3 regions of the Micromonospora sp. WMMD1082 genome follow, and region 1 is predicted to be linked to each of the others. Evidence: riboswitches for the same ligand, from Rfam matches in the RefSeq annotation. Region 1 holds a riboswitch; each other region holds the start of a gene.
What was found. A riboswitch is a leader RNA that binds a small molecule or an ion and turns the genes downstream of it on or off. The one in region 1 is predicted to bind cyclic di-AMP.

Region 1 (4,216 bases):
CTTCGATCGTGGGCTGGGTGACCTCTTCGTGGTCCGCACCGCCGGGCACACCATCGGACCGGAGGTGCTGGGCAGCGTGGAGTACGCGGTGGCCGTGCTGCGTACGCCGCTGGTGGTGGTGCTCGGGCACGACTCGTGCGGCGCCGTGCAGGCGGCCCGCGAGGCGACGGCCACCGGTACCGCACCCTCGGGCCATCTGCGTGCCGTGGTCGACGCCGTGGTGCCCAGCCTGCGCCGCGCGCAGGAGGCCGGGGTGGGAGAGCTGGACGGGATCGTGGACATCCACATCGCGCGGACCGTCGAGGCGATGCTGGACTCCTCCGCGACCCTCGCCGCCGAGGTGACCGCCGGGCGGTGCGCGGTGGTCGGCATGTCGTACCGGCTGGCCGCCGGTGAGGTGCGGGCGGTGGCCGCGGAGCCCGCCGAACTGGCCGGCGCGGTGGCACCGGCCGGCTGACCGGGGCGCCCGGCGTCCGACGGCCCGGGCCCCGGGTCCGACGGCGAGGGCCGTCCCGCCGGATGGCGGAACGGCCCTCGGTGCGTCGCGCGGGAGCGCTCAGAGCATCGACACGTGGACGTGGTCCGTGTGGTTCGACGGGCCGCTGTAGGAACTCCAGCCGGTCGCCGGGAACCAGATCTGCCGGTTCCAGATCACGTAGTAGATGCCCAGCCGGTCGGCGTTGCGGACCAGGAATGCCGCCAGGTTGTTGCCGTAGATCCGGGTGTCGTTGTTGTGCCAGGGGCGGAAGCCGCTGTTCTCCAGCGACCAGTCACAGGCCCGCCCCTTGGGGTGCTCGAACTTGTCGCCCGGCCGGAAGCAGCCGACGAACCGGTTGAAGCCGGCCCGCTTGACCTCCTTGTACATGTGCAGCGTCCGGGGCGTGATGCAGCCCGACGTGGTCGGGTCGTTCTGGTTGCACGACTCGGACTTCCAGCCGCCGTCCGACGCCCGGTTGGGGCCGACCCGGGCCACCGGGGAGGTGGCGTCCACCAGTCCGCCGGTGAGGCCGACACCGCCGACCAGCCGGAGCGACTTCTCGGCCTCGGACTTCTTGCGCGCCATGTCGTTGGTCAGCTTCTGCTGCTCGCGTACCTCGGCGTCGAGCGCGAGCTTGGCCTGCTCGGCGCGGAGCTTGACCGAGTTGACCTCGCCCAGCTTCTTGCCGTTGACCAGGTTCAACTCGTCCAGTGCGGAGGCACGGTCGATGAACGAGTCGGGGGCGTTGCTCTGCAGGAGCATGGCGATCGCGCCGACCCGGCCCGTCCGGTACGACTGGGTGGCGATCTGGGCGACCTGCGGGGAGATCGCGTCCAAGTCCGCCTGGGCGCGGCGGACCTCCACCGCGTACTGGAGCTGCTTCTTCTTGGACTTCTCCAGCTTGGCCTTGGCCTTGGAGAAGTCCCGGTTGGTCGCCTCGATCAGATCGTTGAGCATCGGCGGGTCGTCGTCATGCTGCGCGGGCTTGGGGTTCGTCGGCGCGGCCGTCGCCGGCACGGAACCGGCGAAGACGGCGAACGCGGCGAACACGGCCACCACGGGTGTCAACCAGCGGCGTAGGGGTGCCGTCACTGTCGTCCCTTCCATCGACCGCCGACCGGGTTAGCTGACGGGTTCGGGACGGAAGTGGTCCCTACCGCTCTCGCGGATTCACCCCACGTACCTGGGTTCCCGGCTCGCCTGGCGGCGATTGGGCGGCGGCACCGCAGGCGCCGCTGCGCGCCTTCGGCGGTGACCGGCAGTGAGGTTACCCGACAGTCCATCGGTGCTTCTACGCCCCGAACCCGGCTAGATGCGTCATTTCGTAATCGCGGTGGGTGACCAGCGACACGAAACTCGGCCGCATCGTCGGGGGTGGTCACGCTGAGGAGTGTCACCATGTGCTGTCGGTGCTCCTGTCCGGGTCGGGCCACCCCGTGCGGGTGGCGGGGGACGTGTTACGGGTGGGTGGGGTGCTGAGGGCGTGGAGCGCCTCGGCCCGGTCCGTCGCCGGCCGGGGGACTGCGGGGGTGGGCTCGCCGGTGGGACCGCCCGCCTCGACATGGCTGGCGGTGCCGCCGCGACCGGCGGTGCTGACCACCACGGCCAGGGCGGTGGTCAGTGGTACGGCGGCGATCAGCCCGAGGGTGGCCACCACGCTGCGGACGATCTCCGTGGTGAGGAACTCGCTGGTCACGATCTGCCCCAGCGCGCGGGTGTCCGCAGTCAACAGGAGCAGCAGCGGCAGCGACGCGCCGGCGTACGCCAGCACGATGGTGTTGACCACCGAGGCGATGTGCGCCCGCCCGACCCGGGTCGCCGAGCGGTACAACTCGCCGCGGGAGAAGTTCGGGTTGGCGTTGCGCAGCTCGGTGACCGCGGCGGCCTGGGTGACCGTGACGTCGTCGAGCACGCCCAACGAGCCGATGATGATGCCGGCCAGCAGCAGGCCGTGCAGGTCGACATCGGCCCGGAACATGGACAGCGTGGTGGCGTCCTCGCTGCCGAATCCGGTCAGGTGGGTGGCCCCGGTGGCGGCCAGCCCGAGCAGCCCGGTCAGCACCAGGGCGCCGAGCGTGCCGAGGACGGCCACCGACGTCTGCACGGATATGCCGTGCGTCAGGTACAGCACCACAAACATGATCAACGATGCGCCGACGATGGCGACCACCAGCGGCGGCTGGCCGGCACTGATGCCGGGCAGCACGAAGGTCAGCAGGATGGCGAAGCTGGCCGCGAGGCCGGCCAGCGCCGCCAGCCCGCGCAGCCGCCCGAAGGCGACGATGGCGGCGGCGAAGAGCACGGCCAGCCACACCAACGGCTTGCCGCGCTGGTGCTCGGCAATGTTGTAGGTGCTGATCGAGGGGTCCTCCGGGTCGATCAGCGAGACCAGGATGATGTCGTCGCCGACGCTGACCCGGGGTGCACCGGGGCCGGCCGGGATGGGCGTCTGCACGTCCCGGTCGGCGTCCGGGCCGCTCTGCACCCGGACGGTGGCCGTGCCGCACGGCCCCTCCGCCGTCGTCGGAGTGCCCTCCGGGACCGCGGGGTTGGGCGGGCAGGGTTCGCTCACCACCCGGGTGACCGTGCCGTGGTAGCGGGGCGCGTCGTCCGCTGCCTCCGGCCGCGGCGCGTCCCGGGGCCAGAGCACGAGGGCGGCGACCAGGGTGGCGAGGAGCAGGGGGACCACCGTCACGACAAGGATCCGCCGCACCCCGGGCGGGGCGGGCGGAGCGGAACGGGTGTGGTCGGCGCCCATTCAGTGTCTCCCAACGATTTCAGGGCGGAATACGTGTCGATGGGCGAGACGGTTCAGTGTCGCCGGACGACCGTGGCGACGCGCGGCCCGAATGGCCTGAGCGTGGCGTGGTGGCTGCGTACCGTAAGCCGGATGCGGGCTCTCGGCGGCCGCCGAGGGTCGGCGGGGGCGGGCGCCCGACAGCGGGCGCGGGCCGCAAGGCACGGGTTTCGGCTGGCCATCGTGTGCGAATGGTAACCAGCCGCAGATCGGAACGCAGGTCGCGAGCGCGTGTCGCGGTACCCGACCCGGGTCAGCCGCGCTTCATCAGGCGGCCGACGGCGGCCATCATCTCGGTGGCCATCTCGTCGGCGCGGCCCTCGGCGGCGCCTTCGTGCATGCAGTGCCGGGCGTGCCCGTCGAGCAGACCGAGGGCGACCTTGTCCAGCGCGGCCTGGATGGCGGAGATCTGGGTGAGCACGTCGATGCAGTAGCGATCCTCGTCGACCATCTTCTCGATGCCGCGTACCTGGCCCTCGACCCGGCGTAGCCGGGCGAGCAGCTGGTCCTTGCTGGCGGTGTAGCCGCGGATCGGCGTCGGTGTGGTCATGCCAGCAAGGATAACCTACCCCCAGGGGGTATGGTACGGTCGACCGGTCGATACCCCCGGCGGGTATCCGGACAGTGTGCTCGACCCGCCTCGCGCGGGTGAAGGAGAGGAGAGGTTCCATGGTCACCACGACGTACCAGGTGCAGGGCATGACCTGCGGGCACTGCGTCAGCGCGGTCAGCGCCGAGGTCGGCGCGATCCCCGGCGTCAAGGACGTCCAGGTGGATCTGGCCGCCGGCCGGGTCACCGTCACCAGCGACCAGCCGCTGACCGACGACACGGTGCGTGCCGCCGTCGACGAGGCGGGATACGAGCTGACCGGCGCCTGAGACTGCCGGAGGTGAGGAACCGAGGAGGCACGATGAACGCGGCGACGAAGCTGAGCGGCTTC
Region 2 (4,216 bases), 3.2 Mb from region 1:
TCGCGGTGCCGCTGCTGATCCTGGCGCTCTGGCCCGGGCAGACGCTGGTGCCGGAGCAGAGTCGCTGGTGGTTCACCCAGGTCTTTCCGCTGGTCCGGTCGCTGGAGTTCTGGATGGGCGTGGCCGCGGCCGAACTCATGCTGCGCGGGCGCTGGCGGGGGCCTCGGCTCCCGCTGGCCAGTCTGATCTTCGTTGCGACCTGGGTGGCGGCCTCCCAGTGGATCCGGGCCGAGTTCTGGGCGGCGCTGCTGTCGGTGGCGTACGTCCTGGTCATCGCCGCGGCGGCGGACGCCGACGTGCACGGGCGGCGCTCGCCGCTGCGCTCGCGCCCGATGGTCTGGCTCGGCGAGGTCTCCTTCGCCTTCTACCTGGTGCACGTGTTCGTGATCACGACGATCCTGCGGCTCACCGGCGACTGGGGGACCGGTCTGCCCGGCTGGTGGGGTCCGCCGGCCGTGATCGGCTTCCTCCTGCTCACCCTCGCGCTGGCCGCGCTGCTGCACCGCTTCGTGGAACAACCGATGATGCGCCGGCTGGCCCCGCCCCGGGTGGCGCGGGGCGGATCACCACGACCACCGGCGCCGGGCGGTGCGCCGGGAGGCGCGGCACCGCGACAGCGGGCGCCGCGCGGCGACAGGAGCCCGACGGCGTACCCCGACCGAGAGCGAAACGTCCATCCAGGACAGTGACCCGAGGGGCCAGTGACCTGCGTAGACGCGTGCTGGCGACGACGCGCCGGCGCACGCGACACGCCCGGTGACGGTGCGATCGGACGGCCGTGGCGGTAGCGTGACGATGTGCCTGACGTCGCGCCCGCCCGTCCTCTGTGGTGGCTGGCGCGCTGGGCCGCGCGGCTGCTGACCGGGTTCGCGGTCGCCGCCGCCTTCACTCTCGGCGCCTGGGCGGCACCCGCCCCGGCCGCACCCGCCGAGCGGCTCACCGCCACGGTCTCCATCCCGCCGCCGGTCGAGGCCGTCGTGCCGCCGGCGCCCGCCGGGTGGGACCTCGTCACGCCCCACGAGCTGGTCGACCCCGCCGCGCCGAGCGTTCGCGGTGCCGCTGGTCACGCCGACCCGGGCGGTGTGACGGGATCGGTGCCGGCGACGCCCGCCGCAGCGCGGCCGCCGGTTCCCGCGAAGGTCACCGCACCGATCCCGCCGCTGGCGGCGGCGGTCGTGGCGGGGGCCCACGCGACCCGCGCCCCACCCCGCTCCTGACCCCATCGACCGTGCCGCGCGATCCGGAGGCGCCCGCGCCACCGTCGCCAGCCGCGCCGGTACGCCGTCCTGACGTCGCGCCCGCGCCGCCTCCTGAAGCCGCGGCCGGTCCGCCATCCGGCACCGCCCACGCCGCCTCCTGACGTCGCGGCCGGTCCGCCGTTCGTTCGGCACCGCCCGCACTGCCCGACCCCGTGTTCGTGGCCCCGCCACGACGATCCGCTGCCGGTACGGCCGCCGTCGCCGCACCGATTCCCCGCGAGGTACCGACATGGAGAAGACCGTTCTCTACCAGTTCCTGATCGAGGTGCCACGGGCCGCCGCCATCTGGTCGGTCCTGCTCGTGCTCGCGCTGGGCGTGCTCACGGCCCTGGTCGCGCGCCCCGAGCCGGCCCTGCCCGCCGACGAACCCGCCGACCGGGGCGAGGATCCGGCCGCGACCGAGGCGGCCGACCTGCGCCGCTACGCCGGTGAGGTGGCGGTCGCGGCGACCGGCGCCGCCCAGAACGCCGACCGGCGGCGTACCGGGTGGCGGGTCGCCCAGGCGGAGCTGGACCGCGCCTGGGCCGCGTACGACGAGGCGGAGTCCGCGGTCCGGCGGTTGGCCGGCACCGCCGGTCTGCCCACCCCGCGTACGCCCCGCACCCCCGCCGAGTACGCCGCCCGAGAGCGCTGGCTGCACCGCGCCGCGATGGCCGCGCACTGGCGTGGAGACCTGACCGCCCGGCAGCTCAGCGACGTGCTGGCGCATCGGGCCGGCTGGGATCCCCGGCGCCACCCGGCCGAGCAGGAGATCGTCCTGGCCCGGGTGGTACGCGACAGCCGGCTCGCCGCCTACCGGGCCGCCGCCGAGCGGGAGCGCGAGTTGTGGCGGGCGGCGGAACTCGCCACCGAAGCGGCCCGTACCCTCTCCGCGGAGGCGTACGCGGCCGCCGAGCGGCTGCGGCCGAACCGTCTTCCCGCCCCGCGCCGGGCCCCCGTCGGCCACCCGGTCGCGATCCTGCGCTGGCGGCCCGCCCGGTTGGGCTGAAGATTCGGTGAGCCGGGTCACAGCCACCCGGAAATCGGTCACTGCGCGTAGACGGGTCGATTACCGCAGCAATCTTCGTGGGCATTGTCCACGAGCCGTCCGGTTCTCACCTGAAAGCGCTCGGAACGCCATGGATCCCATTGAGCGACGACAGTGGCTGGTTACCCGAAAATTGCCGCGCTGGATCATGTTTAGCCAGCTCAAGCGGGGTTGGCTTACCAGTGACCGGCCAGTAGTGTCGGCGCGTCCGGTGCGGTAACCGATCGCAAAAGGCGACGCCGCGCCGACCCGCTCAATCGTGATCTCACGAACCGGGGACCCACTGCACCACTGGGGTGAATCCGCGAGCCTTGGCCCGCGGTAGGGCGATCTTCCCGCCCGAATCCGTCAGCTAACCCGGTCGGCGGTGTCGGAAGGAGTTTCCACCTCGTGCAGTTCGTTGTGATTCCCCCGCTGTTCCCCCGCCTCCACGGCACTGCGGTGCCCGTGCTCGCCGGCCCGACCGCGAGCTGATACCGGCCATCGCCGCCGCCCGGTGCCCCGGGCACATCCCCTTGCACGGTCCATCCGCGTCCCCCGGGTGGTCGCCGGCACTGCCTGCCGCCGACCGCCGGAGACGTGTGCGCCGTGCGCCCCTGAGCCCCGTGGAGGATCTCCGTGAAGCACACTGTCCAGCGCCAGCTCCGTCGGCTGGCCACCGAACGCCCGTACCGGATCGTCGCCGCCTCGGCCGCCGCGCTCGTGCTGGCGACCGGCGCCGGTGCCCTGCTCACCGGCACCGAGGACACCCCGGCCACCGAACAGACCACGACCACCACCGCCGAGTTGCGCGGCGACACGGCGGTCTCCCGTAGTGACGCCCGGGGCGAGCAGACCCCGTCGACCGCGCCGAGCAGCGCGGCTCCCGCCAGCGCCGCCGCCTCTCCGTCGCCCTCGCCGAAGGCCACCTCCGCCACGCCGGACCCGGACGCGACCAGCAAGAAGGCGGCGCCGAAACCGCCGGCGTCGAAGCTGCTGGACTACCAGTACCAGGCCCAGACGAACGGCTACTACTGCGGCCCGGCCGCCGTGCGCAACGCGCTCAGCGCCGCTGGCATCGAGCGCAGCCAGGACGCTCTGGCCAGTCAGCTCGGCACCACGTACGCGGGCACCAACTCGGCTGCGGACACCACTCGCGTGCTCAACGCCACGGTCAAGGGCAGCCCGTACCAGACCACGATGATTCGCGGTGGCGCGGCCACCCCGGCCCAGATGGATCAGCTCCAGGCCGACGTCGTGGCGGCCATCACCGACGGCCGGGGTGTCGTGGTGAACATCGCCGGCAGTGCCACCGACACCAACGGGGGCTGGCACTCCTTCCCCGGCGGACACTACGTCGCGGTGGTTGGCTACGAGGACGACGGTCGGCTGGTGCGGATCGCCGACTCGGCCAACGCGTCCTACCCGTCGTACTGGATGACCACCATCGACCTTGCCAACTGGGCCGCCACCCGCGGTTATTCCGCCTGAGGTCACGAGCTGCCGCAGGTGGGGCCTTCCCGTCAACGGGAGGGCTCCACCCGCGGTAAGCCGGACTCCGTCCGCGCGACTCAGTACGCGGCGGTCAGGTCGGCGAGACGCTGGTAGAGCCGGATGGCCGTGGGCTGGTCGAACTCCGGGCGGGTCAGCGGCACCGGGGTGCCACGGCGGAGCGCGGTCAGTGGGGCGGCCGGCGGCTCAGCCAGCAGGGCGGCGAGCTGCGTGGCCGGGACGTCCGGTGCGGATCCGAAGAGGGCCGCCGCCGCGCCGATGAGGGTGCGCATGGGCTGGCGGAACTGACGATGCATGCCGCTGTTGACGAACATCGGGTTGTACAGCACGTACCGGATGGGACTCTGCGCGTCGGCGGCGGTGAAGCCGACCCCGAGCAGGTCGTTGGCGCGGGTGCCCTGCAAGATGGCCGTGAGCATGCGGTATCCCCGGCTCAGTT
Region 3 (4,216 bases), 540 kb from region 1:
GCTCATCGCGGCGCTGGTGCCGCTCGCCTCCTCCAGCGGTGCGGCCACCACCACGTCCAGCCCTCGATCGACCGCCGCCCGGGCCAGTGCCTGGATGCCGGGCGCGGCGATCCCGTCGTCATTGGTGATCAACACCCGCAGCGTCATCGGCCGCCCACCCGCTGGGCCAGCTCCTCGGGGGTGGTGCGCTCCTGCGGGCGGCTGCCCGCCGGCTCCAGCCGGACCCGGTCGACCAGGCCGGTGATCGAGTCGAGCCGGCCGGTGCCCAGCCCGTGTCGGGTGACGTTCAACGCACCCGCTGCCGCGCCGGTGCGGATCGCCGTGCGTACGTCGCCACCCCGGGCCACCACAGCGGCCACGCCGGCGGTCATCGAGTCGCCCGCGCCCCGCGGGTCGGCCGCCTCCAGCCGTGGCATCCGCACCTCGAACACCTCGCCGTCGACCAGCGCCAACGCCGGCTTGTCGGCCCGGCTGACCACCGCGTTCTGGGCGCCGGCGGCGTGCAGGTCGTACAACGCGCGGGTGAGTTCCTCCTCGTCGTCGCCGGATGCCCGGCCGTCGGCGAGCAGCTCCTCGTGGCTGATCTTGAGGAAGAAGACCCCGCTTTCCAGGACGGCGGTGAGGTGCTCGCCGCAGAGGTCCACCACCACCCGGCCGCCGTTGGCGCCGACGTCGGCGGCGAAGCGCCGGTAGAGGTCGGCGGGGACCAGCGACGGGTGGTTCGGCCCGCTCAACACGCTCACCGGCGAACGCAACCCCTCGCCGAGCGCCAGGTTGTACAGCTCGTCGAGCTCGTGCCGGCTCAACGGCTGGCCGGTCACGTCGACGACCTCCCGCCGGGTGCCCTCGCGGCGGTCGTGCACGTAGCCGCCGCTGCCACCGGAATCGCGGGCCACCACCCTCAGGTCGACGCCCTCGCTGATCAGCAACGGCTCCAGCACCTGCCCGACCTCGCCGCCGAGCGCCGTGCAGAGCACCACGTCCACGCCGAGCGACAGCACCATCCGAGCCTGCCAGACCCCCTGCCCGCCGGGGTGCAGATGCAGTTCCGGCGCGTCGTTCGGCTGGTCGATCGTGACGGTCAACAGCGGGGTCGGTGCGAAGACCATGACGGGGCCGCTCATGTCTGTTCCTCCCGCTCGCGGTGGAATGTCCGCTTCATCGGACGACGGTAACCGTCCGGACGCACCGGCGCGCGCCGAGGGAAACGGTGCCCTGCGGGCGAGGGCGGGAAACCCGGCGCGCCGGGTGGACCGCCCGCTGGACGGCCCACCCGGCGCGGGGTGAAGTGTCAGTACACCGACAGGTGAACGTGGTTGGTGTGGTCGCTGGACGGGTCGCCCCGGGCGCCGCTGTACGCCTTCCAGCCGCTGCTGGGCAGCCAGATCTGCCTGTACCAGATCACGTAGAGCACGGCGAGCCGGTCGGCGTTGTTCACGAAGTACGCCGCCAGGTTGTTGCCGTACGTCCGGTCGCCGCCGGTCGCGTCCCCGCCGAAGCCGTTCTTCTGGGCCGCGAAGTCGCAGGCCCGGCCCTTCGGGTGCTCGCCCGAGCCGCCGGAGCGGAAGCAGGAGACGTAGCGGGTGAAGCCGGCTGCCTTGGCCTGGTTCAGGGCGTGCAGGGTGCGCGGGGTGATGCAGCCGTTGGCCGGCGTGGGGTCGTTGACGCTGCACGACTCCGCCGGAAACGAGCCGTCCGAGTTGCGGGGCGCGGGCTTGGCCGACGGGCTGGACCCGCCGCTGCGCGACGGTGCGCTGTTCGCCCGTTCGGCGGCGGCCCGCTCGGCCGCCGCTGCCCGTTCCGCCGCCTCGTCCCGTTCGATGGAGACGGTCAACGCCCGCTCGGCCTGGTCCTTGCGCTTGGCCATCACGGCCACCTGCTTGCGCTGTTCCTGGACCTCGATGTCCAGGGCCTGCTTGGTCCGGTCGACCTCGTCGCGGGTGTCCTGGAGTGCGCGCAGTGCACGGTCCTCGTTGGCGGCCACCGCGTCCAACGCCGCCGCCCGATCCATGAAGCCGGCCGGAGAACCGCTGTTGAGCAGCGCCGACGCGGCGCCCAGCCGCCCGGTGCGGTACGCCTGGGCGGCGATCTCGGCGACCTTGTCGCTGCGCTCGGTGAGCTGGCCCTCGGTCGCCGTGAGCTGCTCGGCGAGCTGCTTCTGACGCTTGACCGAGCGGTCCAGGGCCGCCTTGGCGTCGAGGTAGCCCTTGCTGGCGGCCTCCAGTTGGGCCCGGAGTGCCGGGGTGCCGCCCTCGTCGTCCACGTCGTCGGGGGCCGCCGCGCGCAGTCCCGGCGCAGCCGCAGCCGCGGCGGCGGGGGCGAAGGGGGCGAGCGCGACGCCCAGGGCGAGGGCGAGCGCGCCGGCGATCAGGGCCGCCATCCGGGCGGCCGGTCTCACGGTTGCCACTGCTGGCATGCACATGTCCTTCCGTCAGCCGCCGACCGGGTTAGCTGACGGGTTCGGGACGGAAGATCCCTACCGCTGACGCGGATGCACCCCAGGAACATGGTTCCCCGGTTCGCCCTGGCGGGCGATTAGGCGGCGGCCGCCGCCGGCACCGGTGGGCGCCGCCTGGCGGAGGCCGGGTCCGAGCCTACCGGTGCTGATGTGACCGGTGCAGCTGGTGTGACTCCTGGTGTTGGTTACCTGACTAGTAAACCAGACAAAAGCCAACAATAGGTCCCTTTTCTCAGGGCTGTCCCGTTACCACTCGACCGCCCCACAGTTCCCGCTGCTCGCTCGGGGCTCGATCTGCAGGGTGGCGTGCTCGATCTGGAAGTCCTCGTGCAGTGCCGCCCGGGCCGCCGCCAGCACGACGGCCACGTCGGCGCCGGAGGTGAGAGTCAGGTGGGCCGAGGCCACCTCCATGCCGGAGGTGAGCGTCCAGACGTGCAGGTCATGGACGCCGGCGACGCCGGGCACCGCGACCAGCCGATCGTGCACCGCGGTGACCTGGAGGTGCTCCGGGGCGGCCTGCACCAGGATGCGCACCGCCGCCCGGCCCAGGCGCCACGTCCGGGGCAGGATGAACGTGGCGATCGCGACCGCCACCAGCGGGTCGGCCCACCACCAGCCGGTCACGGTGATCAGCAGGGCGGCCGCGATCACGCCGAGTGAGCCGAGCAGGTCCGCGAGCACCTCAAGGTACGCCCCGCGCAGGTTGATGCTCTCCCGCGCGCCGGGCCGCAGCAGCGCGAACGCGGCCACGTTGGCGAGCAGGCCGAGCCCCGCCACCACCAGCACCGGGCCGGCGAGCACCTCGGGCGGGTCGCCGAACCGGCGTACCGCCTCGACCAGCACGTACACCGCGACCCCGGAGAGCAGCACGGCGTTGGCCAGCGCGGCGAGCACCTCCAGCCGGTACAGCCCGAAGGTGCGCTGCGGGTCGGTGTCGGCGCGGCGGGTGGCGGCGATGGCGGCGAGCGCCATCCCGATGCCCAACACGTCGGTGAACATGTGCCCGGCGTCGGAGAGCAGGGCCAGCGAACCGGTCCGCAGGGCGGTCACCGCCTCGACCACCATCAGGGTGCTGAGCAGGGCGAACGCCGCCCACAGCCGGCCGGAGTGGCGGTGTGCGGCGTTCGACACCGCAGCGTGGTGGTGGTCATGACCCGCGCCCACCCAGACACCTTCCGCCCTGCACCGGGTCGAGGTCCGATCTATGCCAACATCGCTATGTCTGCAACCGTCAGACCTCGGGCCGCACCGCCGGCTCGATCGTGGTCAGCCGTTGGGTGGCCCGGGAGAGCGCGACGTAGAGAGTACGGACACCGGAGCCCGGCTCCGCCCGGATCTCGCCCGGGGAAACCAGCACCACCCCGTCGTACTCCATGCCCTTGGCCTCCAGGCTGGTCACCACCTGGAGGCGCTCCCCGCCGAGCCCGCCGAGCCAGGCCGCGACCTCGTCCCGACGCGGCACCGGAGTGATCACTCCGACGGTGCCCTCGACCTCCCCGAGCAGGGCGCTGGCGGCGGTCACGACCGTGGCCGCCAGCTCCTGCGCCGGCACCACGAGCTGGATCGGCTCGATCCCGGTGGAGCGGACCGCGGTGGGCAGGGCGAGATCCGGGTACGCCCGGCGGATCTCGGCCGCCGCCACCGCGAAGATCTCGGCCGAGTTGCGGTAGTTGGTGGTAAGGGTGAACCGGTGCCGCCGACGGCGCCCCAGCGCCTGGTCGCGGGCCCGGGTCAGCTCCTGCGGATCGCCCGTCCACG

Region 2: it holds a riboswitch for cyclic di-AMP, as region 1 does, so the genes downstream of both, O7615_RS33330 (C39 family peptidase) here and O7615_RS18345 (hypothetical protein) in region 1, are expected to answer to the same signal.
Region 3: it holds a riboswitch for cyclic di-AMP, as region 1 does, so the genes downstream of both, O7615_RS21010 (hypothetical protein) here and O7615_RS18345 (hypothetical protein) in region 1, are expected to answer to the same signal.

Annotation. Positions count from the first base shown of each region.
Region 1 covers NZ_JARUBM010000002.1:3,997,101-4,001,316, forward strand. The annotation lists gene O7615_RS18340 (carbonic anhydrase) at 1-457, shown strand, start outside; gene O7615_RS18345 (hypothetical protein) at 557-1,570, opposite strand; cyclic di-AMP (ydaO/yuaA leader) riboswitch at 1,574-1,705, opposite strand; gene O7615_RS18350 (YibE/F family protein) at 1,872-3,236, opposite strand; gene O7615_RS18355 (metal-sensitive transcriptional regulator) at 3,529-3,825, opposite strand; gene O7615_RS18360 (copper ion binding protein) at 3,945-4,154, shown strand; gene O7615_RS18365 (hypothetical protein) at 4,187-4,216, shown strand, end outside.
Region 2 covers NZ_JARUBM010000002.1:7,242,689-7,246,904, reverse strand. The annotation lists gene O7615_RS33345 (acyltransferase) at 1-689, shown strand, start outside; gene O7615_RS33340 (hypothetical protein) at 798-1,217, shown strand; gene O7615_RS33335 (hypothetical protein) at 1,489-2,247, shown strand; cyclic di-AMP (ydaO/yuaA leader) riboswitch at 2,527-2,668, shown strand; gene O7615_RS33330 (C39 family peptidase) at 2,905-3,756, shown strand; gene O7615_RS33325 (SDR family NAD(P)-dependent oxidoreductase) at 3,837-4,216, opposite strand, start outside.
Region 3 covers NZ_JARUBM010000002.1:4,535,832-4,540,047, forward strand. The annotation lists gene O7615_RS21000 (5'/3'-nucleotidase SurE) at 1-147, opposite strand, end outside; gene O7615_RS21005 (PfkB family carbohydrate kinase) at 144-1,124, opposite strand; gene O7615_RS21010 (hypothetical protein) at 1,292-2,416, opposite strand; cyclic di-AMP (ydaO/yuaA leader) riboswitch at 2,421-2,552, opposite strand; gene O7615_RS21015 (cation diffusion facilitator family transporter) at 2,705-3,622, opposite strand; gene O7615_RS21020 (AAA family ATPase) at 3,690-4,216, opposite strand, start outside.